Regions from separate parts of the Nocardia sp. NBC_01499 genome, predicted to be linked through region 1. Evidence: riboswitches for the same ligand, from Rfam matches in the RefSeq annotation. Region 1 holds a riboswitch; the other holds the start of a gene.
What was found. A riboswitch is a leader RNA that binds a small molecule or an ion and turns the genes downstream of it on or off. The one in region 1 is predicted to bind glycine.
Positions count from the first base shown of each region.

Region 2: linked by a shared signal. The riboswitch ahead of gcvP (aminomethyl-transferring glycine dehydrogenase) and the one ahead of glyA (serine hydroxymethyltransferase) in region 1 are both predicted to bind glycine.

Region 1 covers NZ_CP109426.1:673,319-680,792, forward strand. Annotated here, with positions in the region: gene OG203_RS03105 (molybdopterin-dependent oxidoreductase) at 1-239, opposite strand, end outside; gene OG203_RS03110 (hypothetical protein) at 337-531, shown strand; gene OG203_RS03115 (TetR/AcrR family transcriptional regulator) at 639-1,208, shown strand; gene OG203_RS03120 (medium chain dehydrogenase/reductase family protein) at 1,288-2,337, shown strand; gene OG203_RS03125 (L-serine ammonia-lyase) at 2,445-3,812, opposite strand; gene glyA (serine hydroxymethyltransferase) at 3,809-5,104, opposite strand; glycine riboswitch at 5,144-5,238, opposite strand; gene OG203_RS03135 (IclR family transcriptional regulator) at 5,441-6,226, opposite strand; gene OG203_RS03140 (putative nucleotidyltransferase substrate binding domain-containing protein) at 6,239-7,474, opposite strand, start outside.
Region 2 covers NZ_CP109426.1:105,440-112,913, forward strand. Annotated here, with positions in the region: gene OG203_RS00395 (MerR family transcriptional regulator) at 1-627, shown strand, start outside; gene OG203_RS00400 (bifunctional nuclease family protein) at 879-1,352, shown strand; gene OG203_RS00405 (MerR family transcriptional regulator) at 1,559-2,152, shown strand; glycine riboswitch at 2,407-2,506, shown strand; gene gcvP (aminomethyl-transferring glycine dehydrogenase) at 2,656-5,478, shown strand; gene OG203_RS00415 (VWA domain-containing protein) at 5,616-7,283, opposite strand; gene OG203_RS00420 (WhiB family transcriptional regulator) at 7,395-7,474, opposite strand, start outside.

The DNA of each region.
Region 1 (7,474 bases):
TCGCGCTTCGGGACGCTGGTGGTGACGGAGTAGAAGCGAAAGGTGTTGCCCAGCGGGATGAGTCCGACGAGCCCGGTCGGATCGCGGTTGCCGATCGGCCCGAGGACCGCCGACAGCCCCTTCTGGATCGTGGTGCCGCCGAGCACGCCCGCGACACCGGCGACGAGCAGCCCCATCACCACGCGCCGCCCAACCGGCGCGCCGAGGCGGTCCGGGTCGGAACTCTGGTCGACGGGCACACCTCTACTATCCACCGACTCCCCCGAACAAGGCGCACCCGGCGGCTACTGTTGAACCGGAAGCCGCCATCACGCGGTGAAAACGAAAGGCAGCCTCATGCGCAGCCCCATTCTCGTCGCGCTCGGCGTCATCATCGGACTCGCCGGACTCCTCTGGTCACTGCAGGGCTTCGGCGTGGTCTCGGGCAGCCCGATGAGCAACACCGCCACCTGGTCGATCATCGGACCGATCGTCCTGATCGCCGGGGTACTCCTGGCCGTCTGGGGCTGGCGAGGACGCGCGTCTCGTTAGTCAGCGAACCCGAACATCCTTGCGCTACCAGCGTATTCGGTTCTGCCAGGCAGGAATTCCATACTTGTGCTTGACGGTCGATCGAGAGTGAGTGTACAGTCACTCACATGACAAAGCGCGGAGCTACCCTCTCCACCTCGGAGGTTCGACGCGATGCCGTCGTCGATGCCGCGATCGCCGAGTTCGCGCGGTCCGGCTACCACGGCACGCCGATCAACAACGTCGCCACGAAGGCGGCGATCTCACCGGCCTACGTCTTCAAACTCTTCCCCGGCAAGATCGCCCTGTTCGTCGCGGCACTCGACCGTTGCTACGAGCTGGTCGAACGGGCCCTCTCGGCCGGTGCGGCCCGCGTCGACGGCGCAGGCCCCGACGAGATCCTGTACGCGATGGGCGGTGCGTACGCGGAACTGATCGCGGACAAGAGCCTGCTGATGCTGCAGGTGCACGCACAATCGGCCGCGGACATTCCGGAGATCGCCGACGCGGTGCGCCGCGGCCTGGCCAGGGTGACGGACTTCGCCAAGGCACGATCCGGCGCCGAGGACAGCGCCGTCCAACGCTTCATGGCCTACGGCCAGCTCTGCCACCTGATCACCACCCTCGAACTCGACGGGCACGACAGTGCTTGGGCCGCAATACTTACCGGCGGCATGCGCCACCCGAAGGCTCACTAGATCCATCCAGACCACCCCGATCGCGGGGCATGTTTTTTTACCCAAAGAGTGATTGACCAGTCACACACCAGGAGACACGATGAACACCACCACGAATTCGACCACCGCAGTCCAGATCATCCTGCCCGGACTGGTCGAGCCGCAGGGCCTGCAGGTGACCCGGCGGCCGCTGCCCGCCCCGGGTCCGGGCCAGGCCATGGTCCGTGTCGAAGCATCCGGCGTCTCGTTCGCCGAGCAGCAGATGCGGCGCGGGAAGTACTACGACCAGCCGCCGTTCCCCTTCGTGCCCGGCTACGACCTGGTCGGGACGGTCACCGCGACCGGCTCGGGCGTCGACGAGGCGCTGATCGGCCGCCGCGTCGCCGCGCTGACCAAGACCGGCGGCTGGAGCAGCCACATCATTCTCGACGCCGCGGACCTTATCCCGGTGCCGTCGGCGCTCGACCCCGCCGAGGCGGAAACCTTTGTGGTGAACGGGATCACGGCGTGGCAGATGCTGCACCGGATGGCAAAGGTCAAGCGGGGCCAGACCATTCTCGTGCACGGCGCCAACGGTGGCGTCGGCTCGACCCTGGTCCAGCTTGCGCGGGCCGCCGGTATCCGGGTGATCGGCAGCGCCTCGGCACGCAACGCGGCGGTCGTCGAGGCGCTCGGCGCCACCCCGGTGGACTATCGCGGCGATGTGGCCCAACAGGTTCGGGCGCTGGCACCGGAGGGCGTCGACGCGGTGTTCGATCACGTCGGCGGGCCCGGCATCGTCGATTCGTTCGAGCTGCTCGCGCCGCACGGCACGCTGGTTGCCTACGGGACCGCCTCGACCAAGAACGATGAGGGCAACTCGCGACTGCCAGTGTTGAAGCTGTTCGCCCAGCTGATGCTGTGGAACACGCTGCCCAACAAGCGAAATGCGCACTTCTACAACATCTGGGCGGGCAAGCGCAACCTCACCCGATTCCGCAACCACCTCAATGAAGACCTCGGCAAGGTCCTCGATTTGCTCGCCGACGGCACCCTGCGCGCCCAGGTAGCCGCCCGAATCCCGCTGAGCCAAGCCGCACAGGCCCTCGAACTCGCCGAATCCGGCACCGTCACCGGCAAAGTCGTCATCGTGCCCGATACCCAGCCCTGAATCCCCCCACCATCGCCGACTAGCCCAAGATCCGCACCGAGACTCGGGATCCGCACTCGCTCTAGGGGCCCTAGAGCGAGTGCGGATCCCGAGTCAGGGTGCGACTGTCAGCATTCGACGACTGCTACGGCTAGGCCGCCTCGGGAGGTTTCCTTGTACTTGTCGAGCATGTCGGCGCCGGTGGCGCGCATGGTTTGGATGACCTGGTCCAGCGAGACGTGGTGGATGCCGTCGCCGCGAATTGCCATGCGGGCGGCGGTGATTGCCTTGACGGCGGCGATGCCGTTGCGTTCGATGCACGGGATCTGGACGAGGCCGCCGATGGGGTCGCAGGTGAGGCCGAGGTTGTGTTCCATGCCGATTTCCGCGGCGTTCTCGATCTGCGCTGGCGTGCCGCCGAGTACGGCGGCCAGTCCGGCGGCGGCCATGGCGCAGGCGGAGCCGACCTCGCCCTGGCAGCCGACCTCGGCGCCGGAGATGGAGGCGTTCTCTTTCATCAGTTGGCCGATGGCCGCCGCGGTCAGCAGGAATTCGACGACGCTGTCCTCGTCGGCGGTGATGAATCGCTGAATGTAGTGCAGCACAGCGGGAATGATGCCCGCGGCGCCATTGGTCGGTGCGGTGACGACGCGGCCACCCGCGGCGTTCTCCTCGTTGACCGCCATCGCGTAGAGCGTGACCCACTCCATCGCACGCAGCGGATCGTTTTCCTCCGCCTCGGCGTTCAGTCGCTCGACCAGGCTCGCCGCTCGCCGCCGTACCCGAAGGGACCCCGGCAGCACCCCACCCGTCGACATCCCGCGTTCGACGCAGCCCCGCATGACAGCCCAGATATCGAGCAGGTCCGCCCGCACCTGATCCGCACTGCGCCAAGACAATTCGTTGGCGAGCACCACGGCACTGATGGACTTCCCGGTGGCGGCGGTGATCGTAAGCAGTTCATCCGCCGAGCGGAACGGGTGCGCGACGGCAACCGGCGCATCGACAGCCCGCCCGTCGATCTCGTCCTCGTCGAGAATGAAACCGCCACCCACCGAGAAGTATTGGCGTTCGAGGAGCACTCGCCCGCCATCGCCGTACGCGCTGAACAGCATCCCGTTGGTGTGGAACGCCAACCGTGTCAACCCGAGCAGCTCCACGTCGCTGTCGACAGCGAACACGATCGACTGCACACCGCCGAGGTACAGCCGACCGGTGGCGCGTGCCGTGGCCACCGTCGCGCTCATCGTGTCCGGATCGATACTCTCCGGCTGCGCACCGGACAACCCGGCGACGATCGCCTCGACGCTGCCGTGGCCGCGCCCGGTCGCACCGAGCGATCCGTACAGCTGGACCCGGACCGCGCTCGTCTCGTGCAGCACATCGGCGTCCTTCAGCCGCTCGACGAACGCGGCCGCGGCACGCATCGGACCGACGGTGTGCGAACTCGACGGCCCGATACCGACCCGGAACAGGTCGAAAACGCTGATCGTCACGCGGGGTTCCGCATCCCGAGGTACAGCGGGAATCGCTGTGCCAAGGCGTCCACTCGCGCGGTCAGTGCCGCGACGGGCGCGCCGCCGCACAATGCCGTCGCGATGATGTCGGCGACCTCGGTGAATGCCGCGTCGTCGAAGCCGCGCGCGGCCAGCGCGGGCGTGCCGATCCGCAGCCCGGAGCTGATCATCGGCGGGCGCGGGTCGAACGGAATGGCGTTGCGGTTCACCGTAATTCCCACTGTCTGCAACAGATCCTCGGCTTGTTTGCCGTCCAGCTCCGCATCGCGCAGGTCGACGAGCACCAGGTGTACATCGGTGCCGCCGCTGACCACGCCGATGCCAGCGGCCCGGCAGTCCTCGGCCAGCAGCCGGTCGGCGAGCAAGCGCGCACCGGCGAGGGTCCGCTCCTGCCGATCGCGGAACGCCGGTTCGGCCGCCATCTTGAACGCGACCGCCTTGGCGGCGATCACATGCTCGAGCGGTCCGCCCTGCTGCCCGGGGAAGACCGCGGAATCCAGCTTCTTGCCCAAATCCGCTGTGGCGAGGATGAATCCACCACGCGGCCCGCCAAGCGTCTTGTGCGTGGTCGAGGTGACGACGTGCGCGTGCGGTACGGGCGACGGATGCAGCCCGGCGGCGACGAGACCGGCGAAGTGCGCCATATCGACCATCAGGTACGCGCCGACCTCGTCGGCGATGCGCCGGAATTCGGCGAAGTCGAGGTGGCGCGGATAGGCCGACCAGCCCGCGACGATCAGCTTCGGCCGGTGCTCGTGCGCGAGCCGCTCAACCTCCGCCATGTCGACGAGCTGATCCTCGGCCCGAACATGGTATGCCGCAACGTTATACAGCCGTCCAGAGAAGTTGGCCTTCATGCCGTGGGTGAGGTGGCCGCCGTGGTCGAGCGCCAGTCCGAGGATGCCGTCGCCGGGACGCAGTAGCGCGTGCATCACGGCCGCGTTCGCCTGCGCGCCGGAGTGCGGCTGCACGTTGACGTATTCGGCGCCGAACAGCGCGCGCAGCCGCTCGATGGCCAGCGATTCGATCTCGTCGACGTGCTCGCAGCCGCCGTAGTAGCGGCGTCCGGGGTAACCCTCGGCGTACTTGTTGGTCAGCACGGTGCCCTGCGCCTGCATCACCGCGAGCGGCGCGTAGTTCTCCGAGGCGATCATTTCCAGTCCGCGCTGTTGCCGGTCGGTCTCCTGGTCGACCAGTGCGGCGACGACCGGGTCGAATTCGCGCAGCGGGACGTCGAGTTCGGTGCGGACAGCGGAGGCAGGGTCAGCCATGGGGAGCCTTTCGTCGACGCGTACGCGCGTGGGGGTGGCTCCTCCCGCTCTGTCCTATGGCCTGAGAGATTCACGCGTTGCCGCGTTTGCCCCGTCGGCGAGTGCGTGGTGCACTACTTTTCAGAGTTGCCTTATGCGCAGCGGTACTGGGCCTGAGAGATTCCCGGGAGGTGTTGCTCCTTCGGCTCTCCATCACCTGGATGGAGATCTCCCGCTGCGTGTGCGGCCAGTATTCAGTTGATTAGTTGTTGCGTATAGCGCAACACCTGCGCGACACGCGACTCAGTATTGTCGGCGGCCGCGCGCGTTGTCAATGGCGAACCGCACCCGGAGTCGTCAGCCGAAGTAGCCTAACCGACGACTGATGTCCGCGGCGCTCGCGATCGCCAGTTCGGCCGTCGGGGCGAAGCGATCGGGACCGAGGCGATAGGACGGCCCCGAAACGCTCAGTGCCGCAACAATTGCCCCGTTACCGTCGAGGACGGGAGCGGCGACGGCGTTCAGTCCGATCTCCAGTTCCTCACGCACACTTGCCCATCCGTTCTCGCGGACCGCCACCAACTGGGCAGCCAAGTCGGCGAGCTTTGTCAGGGTATTCGCGGTGTACGCCTCCAACTTCGGGCCTACCTGCTTGCGCATCGCGGCGGGTTCCAGACCGGACAGCAGCACCTTGCCACTCGACGTGGCATGCGCCGGACAGCTCTGCCCGACCCAGGACCGCAGCGCGATCGAACCGGTCCCCGCTGCCTCCACGATATTGATGATCCGATTACCGTCCAGCACAGCGATATTCGTGGTCTCCCCCGTTTCGGCGGCCAACGCGTTGCACGCGCCCTGGCTCTGCCCGACGAGATCGACCTGCGCACTGGTGGATCCGGCCAACCGGACAATGGAGAAGCCGAGCCGGTATTTGCCGCGCTCGGAAAGCTGCTCGACGTAACCGCGCGATTCCAGCACGGCGACCAGCCGGGAGACGGTAGATTTGTGCACACCGAGTTCGGCGGCGATCTCCGTGACACCGGCCTGGCCGAGCTTGGCGATGATCTCCAGCACGAGCAGTGCGCGGTCGACCGACTGCACCGCAGCGGCCCGGCCCGTGTCCTCACCATCCTGTTTCGCCATGACGCCGCCATTCTAGGCCGACGGCACCGCGAGACCGCGGACACGTCGCCGCACCGCAGCGATCTCCCGCAACGCGTCGTTCAGCAAACTCCGATTCAATGGCGACAACTCCGACATCAGCACGATATCGCCGGGCCGATGGCCCGCGGACAACTGCTCGACCTGATGCACCATCCGCATCCGCTGCAGCATGACGAACACCTCCGTGAGCACCGCGGCATCACGGTCGGCGATCACACCGGCCGACGCGGCGGCCGCCAACCGCACCGGTGTCGAGGCGGCGGTGACCCCGGCCGCAAGCCCACCCCACCGCGCGAGGTTGACGATCGGCACCAGCGCGTGGTTCTTCAGGTCGAAGGTGCCGCCGCGCCGGGAAAGCACGTCCCGCAGCGACCGCGCCCGCACCCGCCCCGACAACGCGTCGAGCAACTGCAGGCGCAAGGCATTCGGATAGTCGGCGCGCATCCTGCCGAACGCGGCGGGCACCGCGTGCAGCGCGGGGTCACCCCACACCACCCGCCCGTCGATGAGCAGCGAGGACATCACCAACCCGCGATCCTGCAGCGGATCATCGAGCCATCGCATCGCCGCCTTCGTCCAATCAGACCGGGATCGAGCGAATTTCGGCTTCGCGGCGATCGCCCCATTGCTGTCCGCGGGCAATCCGCAGGCGTCGAGGATGGCGTGCGTGCGCTCGGCGATCGCACGCAATCGCGCACTGGCGGTGGACAACTCGTCGGCCCAGGACAACGCGCTGTCCACATCCGAGGACGGCATCGCCTCGCGACGAGCGATGCTGCCGAGCGTCAGCCAGGCGAACCCGACGCTCGGTGCGTCGTCGGATTCGGCGAGCGCGAGTTCGAGTGCCTTGCGGATCACCGAGTCGATGACGACGGACAGAATGCCGCTCGTCGCGGTCGCCTTGGTTCCGTTGCGGAACAGATCGACTGTGGTACTGGGGATTTCGCGGGCGGCCCGCTGTAGCTGGGTCGCATCCGTGGCCGCGCCGATCGCGCGCCGCAGGATGAAACTCTGCCGCGCCGAGGCCGCGAGCAGCTCCGCGTCTTCGAGGACGCCGAGCACCTCGCCGCGCGGTGACACCACCGGCATGTGCCGGAGCCCGGCCTCGAGCATCTCCATCAGCACGGTCTCGGCGGGCAGGTCGGCGCTGACCCGGCGGGCCGGTGCGCTCATCGCCTGCGCGATCGGCACGTCGACGGGCAGCCCGGCCGCCACCACCTTGGTGCG
Region 2 (7,474 bases), 570 kb from region 1:
CGCGATCAGTACTTGCCGCTCAAGGTGATCAAGGAACAACTCGAAGCGATCGACAGCGGTGCGGCGACGCTCGGTGTGCGGGAAGCCCGCGCCCGGGCGCACTCCGGCCGTGCGGGTGCGTCGGAGTCGGCACCTACGGTGTCCGACTCCGAGCACCCGACCGCGCCTGGCGGGAACAGGAACGGCGCCGCGGCGCCGAGGAGGCTCGGCGTGGTGCCAAGCGAGATTTCCCCCGACGATCTGCGTTTCGATCACGAAATCCGGCTCACCCGCGCCGATCTGCTCGCGCAGGCCGACATCGACGAAACCTTTCTCAACGATCTGATCCGAGCGAACCTGATTACCCCGGGTGCCGCCGGATTCTTCGACGGCGACGCCGTCACGCTGGCCAAGACCGCCAAGGCGATGGCCGAATTCGGTTTGGAGGCACGGCATTTGCGTGCGTTCAAGCTGGCCGCCGATCGCGAGGCCGCGCTGGTCGCGCAGATCGCCGCCCCGATCGCGAAGAGCCGCGACGCCGGTGCGCGCGCCAGAGCCGAAGAAACGGTGCGCGAACTCGCGGCGCTGTCGCTGACGTTGCACGCCTGTCTGGTGAAGTCGTCGGTGCGGACGTCGCTGGGCGGCTGAACATCCCGCACAAACCGCTGATGCGGAATCCGTGTCATGTTTCAGTCATCCAACACGCCGATTTCGGCTGTGCACACCGATCGCTGCACCCGCGTGGGTTCGCCTAGACTCGTTGGTACGGCGAGCTGGGCGGTGGTCGTGCCGGGTGGCCGGAGGATTATGGGAGGCAGTGCGGTGAGTGAGCGAAGCGAACGAATCATGTCACAGCGTGCATCGCGCATGCCGGAACTGAGCGTTAGCGAGGTGGAGGCATGAGTGAAATGCGTGTGATCGGCATTCGTGTCGAACAGCCACAGAATCAGCCCGTGCTGTTGCTCCGTGAGGTTTCGGGGGACCGGTACCTACCCATTTGGATCGGGCAGGCCGAGGCAACGGCGATCGTGCTGGAGCAGGAGGGGGTGACGCCGATCCGTCCGTTGACCCACGATCTGATCAAGATCCTGATCACCGAGCTCGGGCACACCCTCAAGGAAGTGCGCATCGTTGATCTACAGGAGGGCACCTTCTACGCCGACCTGGTGTTCGAGAACGATCTGCACATCTCGGCGCGCCCGTCCGATTCGGTAGCGATCGCCTTGCGGGTCGGTTGCCCGATCTACGCGGAGGAGCCGGTGCTCGAGGAAGCCGGGCTCGTCATGCCGGACGAGCGCGAGGACGAGGTGGAGAAGTTCAAGGAGTTCCTGGAGTCGGTCTCGCCCGACGATTTCAAGGCCACGGATAGCTGAACAGGATCTTTCCGGCAATCCGGCGTTTTCGCGGGATGACCGGGGGATCAGCCCTTAACCAGAGCTTGAGAGTTTAACCGCGCGTCGCGTTTGGCCTGACGATGGTGCTCCCTGGACAATCAGGGGGAGTAATCTCGATAGTTGGGCCACGTCCGTTTTGGCCAGGTCGTCAGCACCGCAGTGGTCGAAACGGAGCCGGGTCATCGATGAGGCTAGCCGTCGGCGAAGCAAGGGAGTGGTCAGTGGCAGAGCAATCGCAGGATGTGGTACAGCCAGGCCTGTTCCCGGACGACTCGGTTCCCGACGATCTGGTCGGCTACCGAGTGCCAAGCGCATGCCAGGTGGCCGGGATCACCTACCGGCAGCTCGACTACTGGGCGCGCACCGGGTTGGTCGTGCCCTCCATCCGCAGCGCCGCGGGCTCGGGGAGTCAGCGGCTGTACTCGTTCAAGGACATCCTCGTCCTCAAGATCGTGAAGCGGCTGCTCGACGCGGGCATCTCGCTACAGAACATTCGGATCGCGGTCGATCACCTACGCAGCAGGGGAGTGCAGGACCTCGCGGGGATCACCCTGTTCTCCGACGGTACCTCGGTGTACGAGTGCACCTCGGCCGAGGAGGTAGTCGATTTACTGCAGGGCGGGCAGGGCGTTTTCGGTATCGCCATCAGCGGTGCCATGCACGAGCTCACCGGCGCGATCGCCAACTTCCCCGCGGAGCGCGCGTCCGCGGTGACGGAACGGCCGGAGGACGAGCTTTCCTACCGGCGCAAGGCTCGGATGAGCCGCAAGACTGGTTAAAAGTAGACAGCTGACACAACACCCCGCCTCCCCGATAAACAGAGGGTAGCGGGGTGTTGTGCTGCGTGGCACTTCATTTTCCTGAATGGACCACTTCGTGTGGAGCGGTTCTAAAACATTGCGTTAAGTAGATATGCGCATCGATCTATGTTGTATGGCCACAAGCCCGCGGAGCTTGCGTGACGAGCGCGACACCGCAAGGAAGGGACCGGTGCCACGTTCTGGCGTGTCGTCGGCTTAAACTGGTAGCGCGCCAACGCCGTGCGGGAGAGTCCCGGGTTCTATAGAGTCCGGGCGCCGAAGGAGCAGCACCTCCCCGTCAATCTCTCAGGCATCAGGGACCGTGCGGGCTTGGGCGCCTCTGGAAAGCGGTGGCTTCGGGCCGCCCGCCCATGGGGAAAGGGGCTCGACCTTCATCGCGGTCGCGCGTCCGAATCTCTCAGGCAACACGACAGAGGGGGAGGGCTGGTACCCGTCGACCCCCCGTCGACCCGCCCGACCCAATGGGAGCTTCCGTGACTCGCTCATTCGCCGATCGCCATATCGGACCCGACCGTGGCGAACTCGCCCGGATCCTGGACGTCGTCGGCGTCGACTCGCTCGACGAGCTCGCCACGAAGGCCCTGCCCGCGAGCATCCTGGACGGATCCGGCCTGGCCGGATTGCCGCCTGCCGCAACCGAACACGAGGTGCTGGCCGAACTCGCCGGGCTTGCCAACTCCAACACGGTGGCCACCTCGATGATCGGGCTCGGCTACTACGACACGCTGACCCCGCCGGTGCTGGTGCGCAACCTGCTCGAGAACCCGGCCTGGTACACCGCCTACACGCCGTACCAGCCGGAGATCAGCCAGGGACGGCTCGAGGCGCTGCTCAACTTCCAGACCATGGTGTCGGAGCTGACCGGCATGGACGTGGCCAACGCGTCCATGCTCGACGAGGCCACCGCGGCCGCCGAGGCGATGACGCTGCTGCAGCGGGCCAGCCGGTCCAAGTCTTCGCGCCTTGTCATCGATACCGACCTGTTCCCGCAGACCAAGACCGTGCTGACCACTCGCGCGCAGCCGCTCGGTATCGAGCTCGTTTCGGCGGATCTGTCGTCGGGTGAGCTGCCCGAAGGTGAATTCTTCGGTGTGCTCGTGCAGGCGCCCGGCGCGTCCGGACGGGTAGTGGACTGGACATCGCTGATCGGCGCGGCGCACGAGCGCGGCGCGTTGGTCGCGGTCGGCGCGGATCTGCTGGCGATGACGTTGATCGCCTCGCCGGGCGACCAGGGCGCTGATGTCTGCTTCGGCACCACCCAGCGCTTCGGTGTGCCGCTCGGGTTCGGCGGCCCGCACGCGGGGTATCTGGCAGTGCGCACCGCGTATGCCAGGCAGCTGCCGGGCAGGCTGGTCGGCGTCTCGGTGGACGCGGACGGTGACGTCGCCTACCGGCTGGCGCTGCAGACGCGTGAGCAGCACATCCGCCGGGAGAAGGCCACCTCCAACATCTGTACCGCGCAGGTGCTGCTCGCGATCGTCGCGGCGATGTACGCGAGCTACCACGGTGCCGACGGCCTGCGTGATATCGCCCGCCGCGTGCACCGGCACGCCGCCACCATCGCCGCCGGGCTGGACGGCGCGGTCGTGCACGACACGTTCTTCGACACCGTGCTTGCGCACGTGCCCGGTGGTGCGGAAGCCGTTGTGGCGAAGGCGAAGTCGCGCGGGATCAACCTGCGCCTGGTCGACGCCGATCATGTCGGCATCGCCTGCGACGAGGCGACGACCGAGTCGCACGTCGCGGCGGTGCTCGAATCCTTCGGCACCACACTGTCTGCCGAGCCGACCGAACCGGCTCCGGCCGTCGCGATCGAGAACCGTACCTCGGAGTTCCTCGACCACCCGGCGTTCACCAAGTACCACACCGAAACCGCCATGCTGCGCTACCTGCGGTCGCTGTCCGACAAGGACATCGCCTTGGACCGCAGCATGATTCCGCTCGGTTCCTGCACCATGAAGCTCAACGCGACCGCCGAGATGGAGGCCATCACCTGGCCTGGCTTCGCCCGCGTGCACCCGTACGCGCCGGTCGAGGACGCCCCCGGCCTGCTGCAGGTGATCCACGATCTGGAGCAGTGGCTGTGCGACATCACCGGTTATGACTCGGTGAGCCTGCAGCCCAACGCGGGTAGCCAGGGCGAGTACGCCGGGCTGCTTGCGATCCGGCGCTACCACCTGGATCGTGGTGACACGCACCGGGATACCTGCCTGATCCCGTCCAGCGCGCACGGCACCAACGCGGCCTCGGCGGCGATGGCCGGGCTGCGCGTCGAGGTGGTCAAATGCCGCGAGAACGGCGATGTCGACCTGGACGACCTGCGCGCCAAGATCGCCGACCACGCCGACCGGCTGGCCTGCATCATGATCACCTACCCGTCCACGCACGGCGTGTATGAGCACGAGGTTTCGGAGCTGTGCGCGCTGGTGCACGACGCGGGCGGTCAGGTGTACGTCGACGGCGCGAACCTGAATGCCCTTGTCGGGCTTGCCCGTCCGGGCCGGTTCGGCGGCGACGTCAGCCACCTGAACCTGCACAAGACGTTCTGCATCCCGCACGGCGGCGGTGGCCCCGGTGTCGGTCCGGTCGCGGTCCGTTCGCACCTGGCGCCCTACCTGCCCGGCGACCCGTTGGTGACCGACTCGCACGCGGTGTCGGCGGCCAACTACGGTTCCGCCTCGATCCTGCCGATCACCTGGGCCTACATCCGGATGATGGGCGCGGACGGCCTGCGCAGCGCCACGCTGACGGCCATCGCGTCGGCCAACTACATCGCGCGCAAGCTCGACGAGTACTTCCCGGTGCTCTACACCGGTGAGCACGGCATGGTCGCGCACGAGTGCATCCTCGACCTGCGCGAGATCACCAAGCAGACCGGCGTGACCGTCGACGATGTCGCGAAGCGGTTGGCGGACTACGGTTTCCACGCGCCGACCATGAGCTTCCCGGTCGCAGGCACGCTGATGGTGGAGCCGACCGAGAGCGAAAACCTGGCCGAGCTCGACGATTTCATCGAGGCGATGATCGCTATCCGCAAGGAGATCGATCAGGTCGCGGCCGGTGTCTGGCCGGTCACCGACAATCCGCTGCGCGGCGCGCCGCACACGGCGGCGAGCCTGGTCGGTGAGTGGGAGCACCCGTACAGCCGCGAAACCGCCGTTTACCCACGGGGTCTCGGCCACGCGCGGGCCAAGGTGTGGCCGCCCGTCCGTCGTATCGACGGCGCGTACGGCGACCGCAACCTGGTCTGCTCCTGCCCGCCGCTGGAGGCGTACGCCGACTGACGGCATCTACCGCAGACGCCCTCCGCTGACATCAGCCGGAGGGCGTTTGCGCGTTGCGAGTCGCCGCACGCTTTCTGATGTCCCGCACCTGGAATCGCATGCGAAACTCGGTGCGGGACATCAAGAGGCGCGCGGCTTTACGGCGCGGTGAGCGACTGGACGACGGCGGAGCCGAAGCTGATGTCGTCGGAGGTGGCGAGGCGGGTGTAGGTGCCGCCGGTCTGGTCGGAGATGCTCTTGAGGGTCTGCGTGCCCTGCCCGCCGATCACGATGATGTCGACGCGGACCGGGTGCGCCTTGTCCATCGCGGCGGCCATGTCGCTGGCCAGTTTGGCGCCGGTGACGGTCGAATCGTCGTCGGGCCCATCGGTAATGAGCAGCACCGAATTCGTGCGGCCCGCGGTGTAGCCGTTGATCGCGCTCTTGTAACCGGCGATCAGGGTCGGGTACGCCTGATCGGAGCGCACATCGCTGGCCTTGACCGCGTCCAGTGCGTTGCTGAGCTTGGTGCGCTGATCGTCGGTGAGTTTGGCGGTCGCGGCCTGCACCTTGTAAGGCGTTGTGCCGTCGAGGTTCTTGCCGTAGGTCCAGAGGCCGAGGCCGAAGTCCGGCGGCATCACGGTCAACGTGGAGTTCAGTGCGGCAAGGACATTCGCGAGGCGGGTCGTCGAGCCGTCGGTGGTCGACATGGACGCCGAGACGTCCACCAGCACAGTGGATTGCACGCCGAGCACCGGATTGGCCATGGTGGCACGGACTTTGTCGAGCGCTGCCCTCGGCGGTACCGGGGTGGTGGCGGGCGCGGTGGTGAAGCCCGCGGCGGTGAATGCCTGTGCCTGTTCGGGTGCGCGCAGGTAGTCCGCGAAGAGTCCGCCGATGAGGTTCTGGGTCTTGTCGACCCACGGTCCCGACATCAGCGCGGCCGGGTGGTCGGCCATCGGCGTGGCACCGGCCGGATGGAAGACGGTAAGTCCCGCTTGGGTTTTCGCTTGCTGTTCGGTAGTGGCGACCGCGTGTACGGTGGCCGATTGCGGCGCGCCGGTGATGATGCCGAACGCGGCCGCGGTGTCCGTCGCGTCCGGTGCGGTGGCGGCGAGTCCGGAGATGGCGGAGACCGCCTGTCCGGACTGCGCGGCTTGCTCGCTGAGCGGTTCGGCGCCGGATACGGCGGACCCCACCGCTACGGCGGCGGCCAGGGAGGAGTCGCCGGGCGGCAGTGCCATGCGCAGGCCACCCCAGCCGGGCAGGCCGACATCGTTGAGCGAACCCTGTTGCAGGCGTGGAAGATCCGCCCAGGTGGTCTTGGCTTGTTCTAGCGCGCCACGCAATTGGTCAGGCACCGCGAGAACTATCGGGCTCACCGCGATCGGCGCCGGCGTGCCCTCGATCATCCCGGGCACCCGCATGGACTCGATCGAGCGCGTCGAATCGGGGATCCACAGCACCGGCTGCGGGCCGAGGTTCTGGTCCCATGGCTTGCCGCTGGTGAATGCCGTGACGATCGCCGCGGACGGTTGCGCGGTCACCACCACCTGTGCGCAGTGGTCACGCACCTTGGGTTTGGTCGCGTTGTATCGGTCCGCGATGCCTCTGACCTGCGTGGCGATGTCCGGATCCGCGGTCACGTACAGCGTCGCGGGACCGGAAACGCACTCCGCCGCGGCCGCGCTGTCCTCGGTAGCTGCCCTGTCGCGTAGCTGAAACCACGCGACGACCCCCGCGACGAGCAGCAAGATGGCCACTACTGCGATAACCGGACCTTTGCTGACGCCCCGAGATCGGATTCCGCTGCGATGAGTGCCCACGGTGCACAGTCTATGTTCACCTGCGGTTTGCGGGCTCGGCGAGTCTTGCGTGCGGCGGCGAGCCGCGCTGAACTGCCCGCCGCCGTGTCTGGCGGGACACGGCGGCGGCGTTCATGGGCGGACGAGCTGTCCTCGGTCGAACTCGTGGCCGCCCCAGACCCCGGACTGGCCGGTGCGGGCGGCGAATTCGC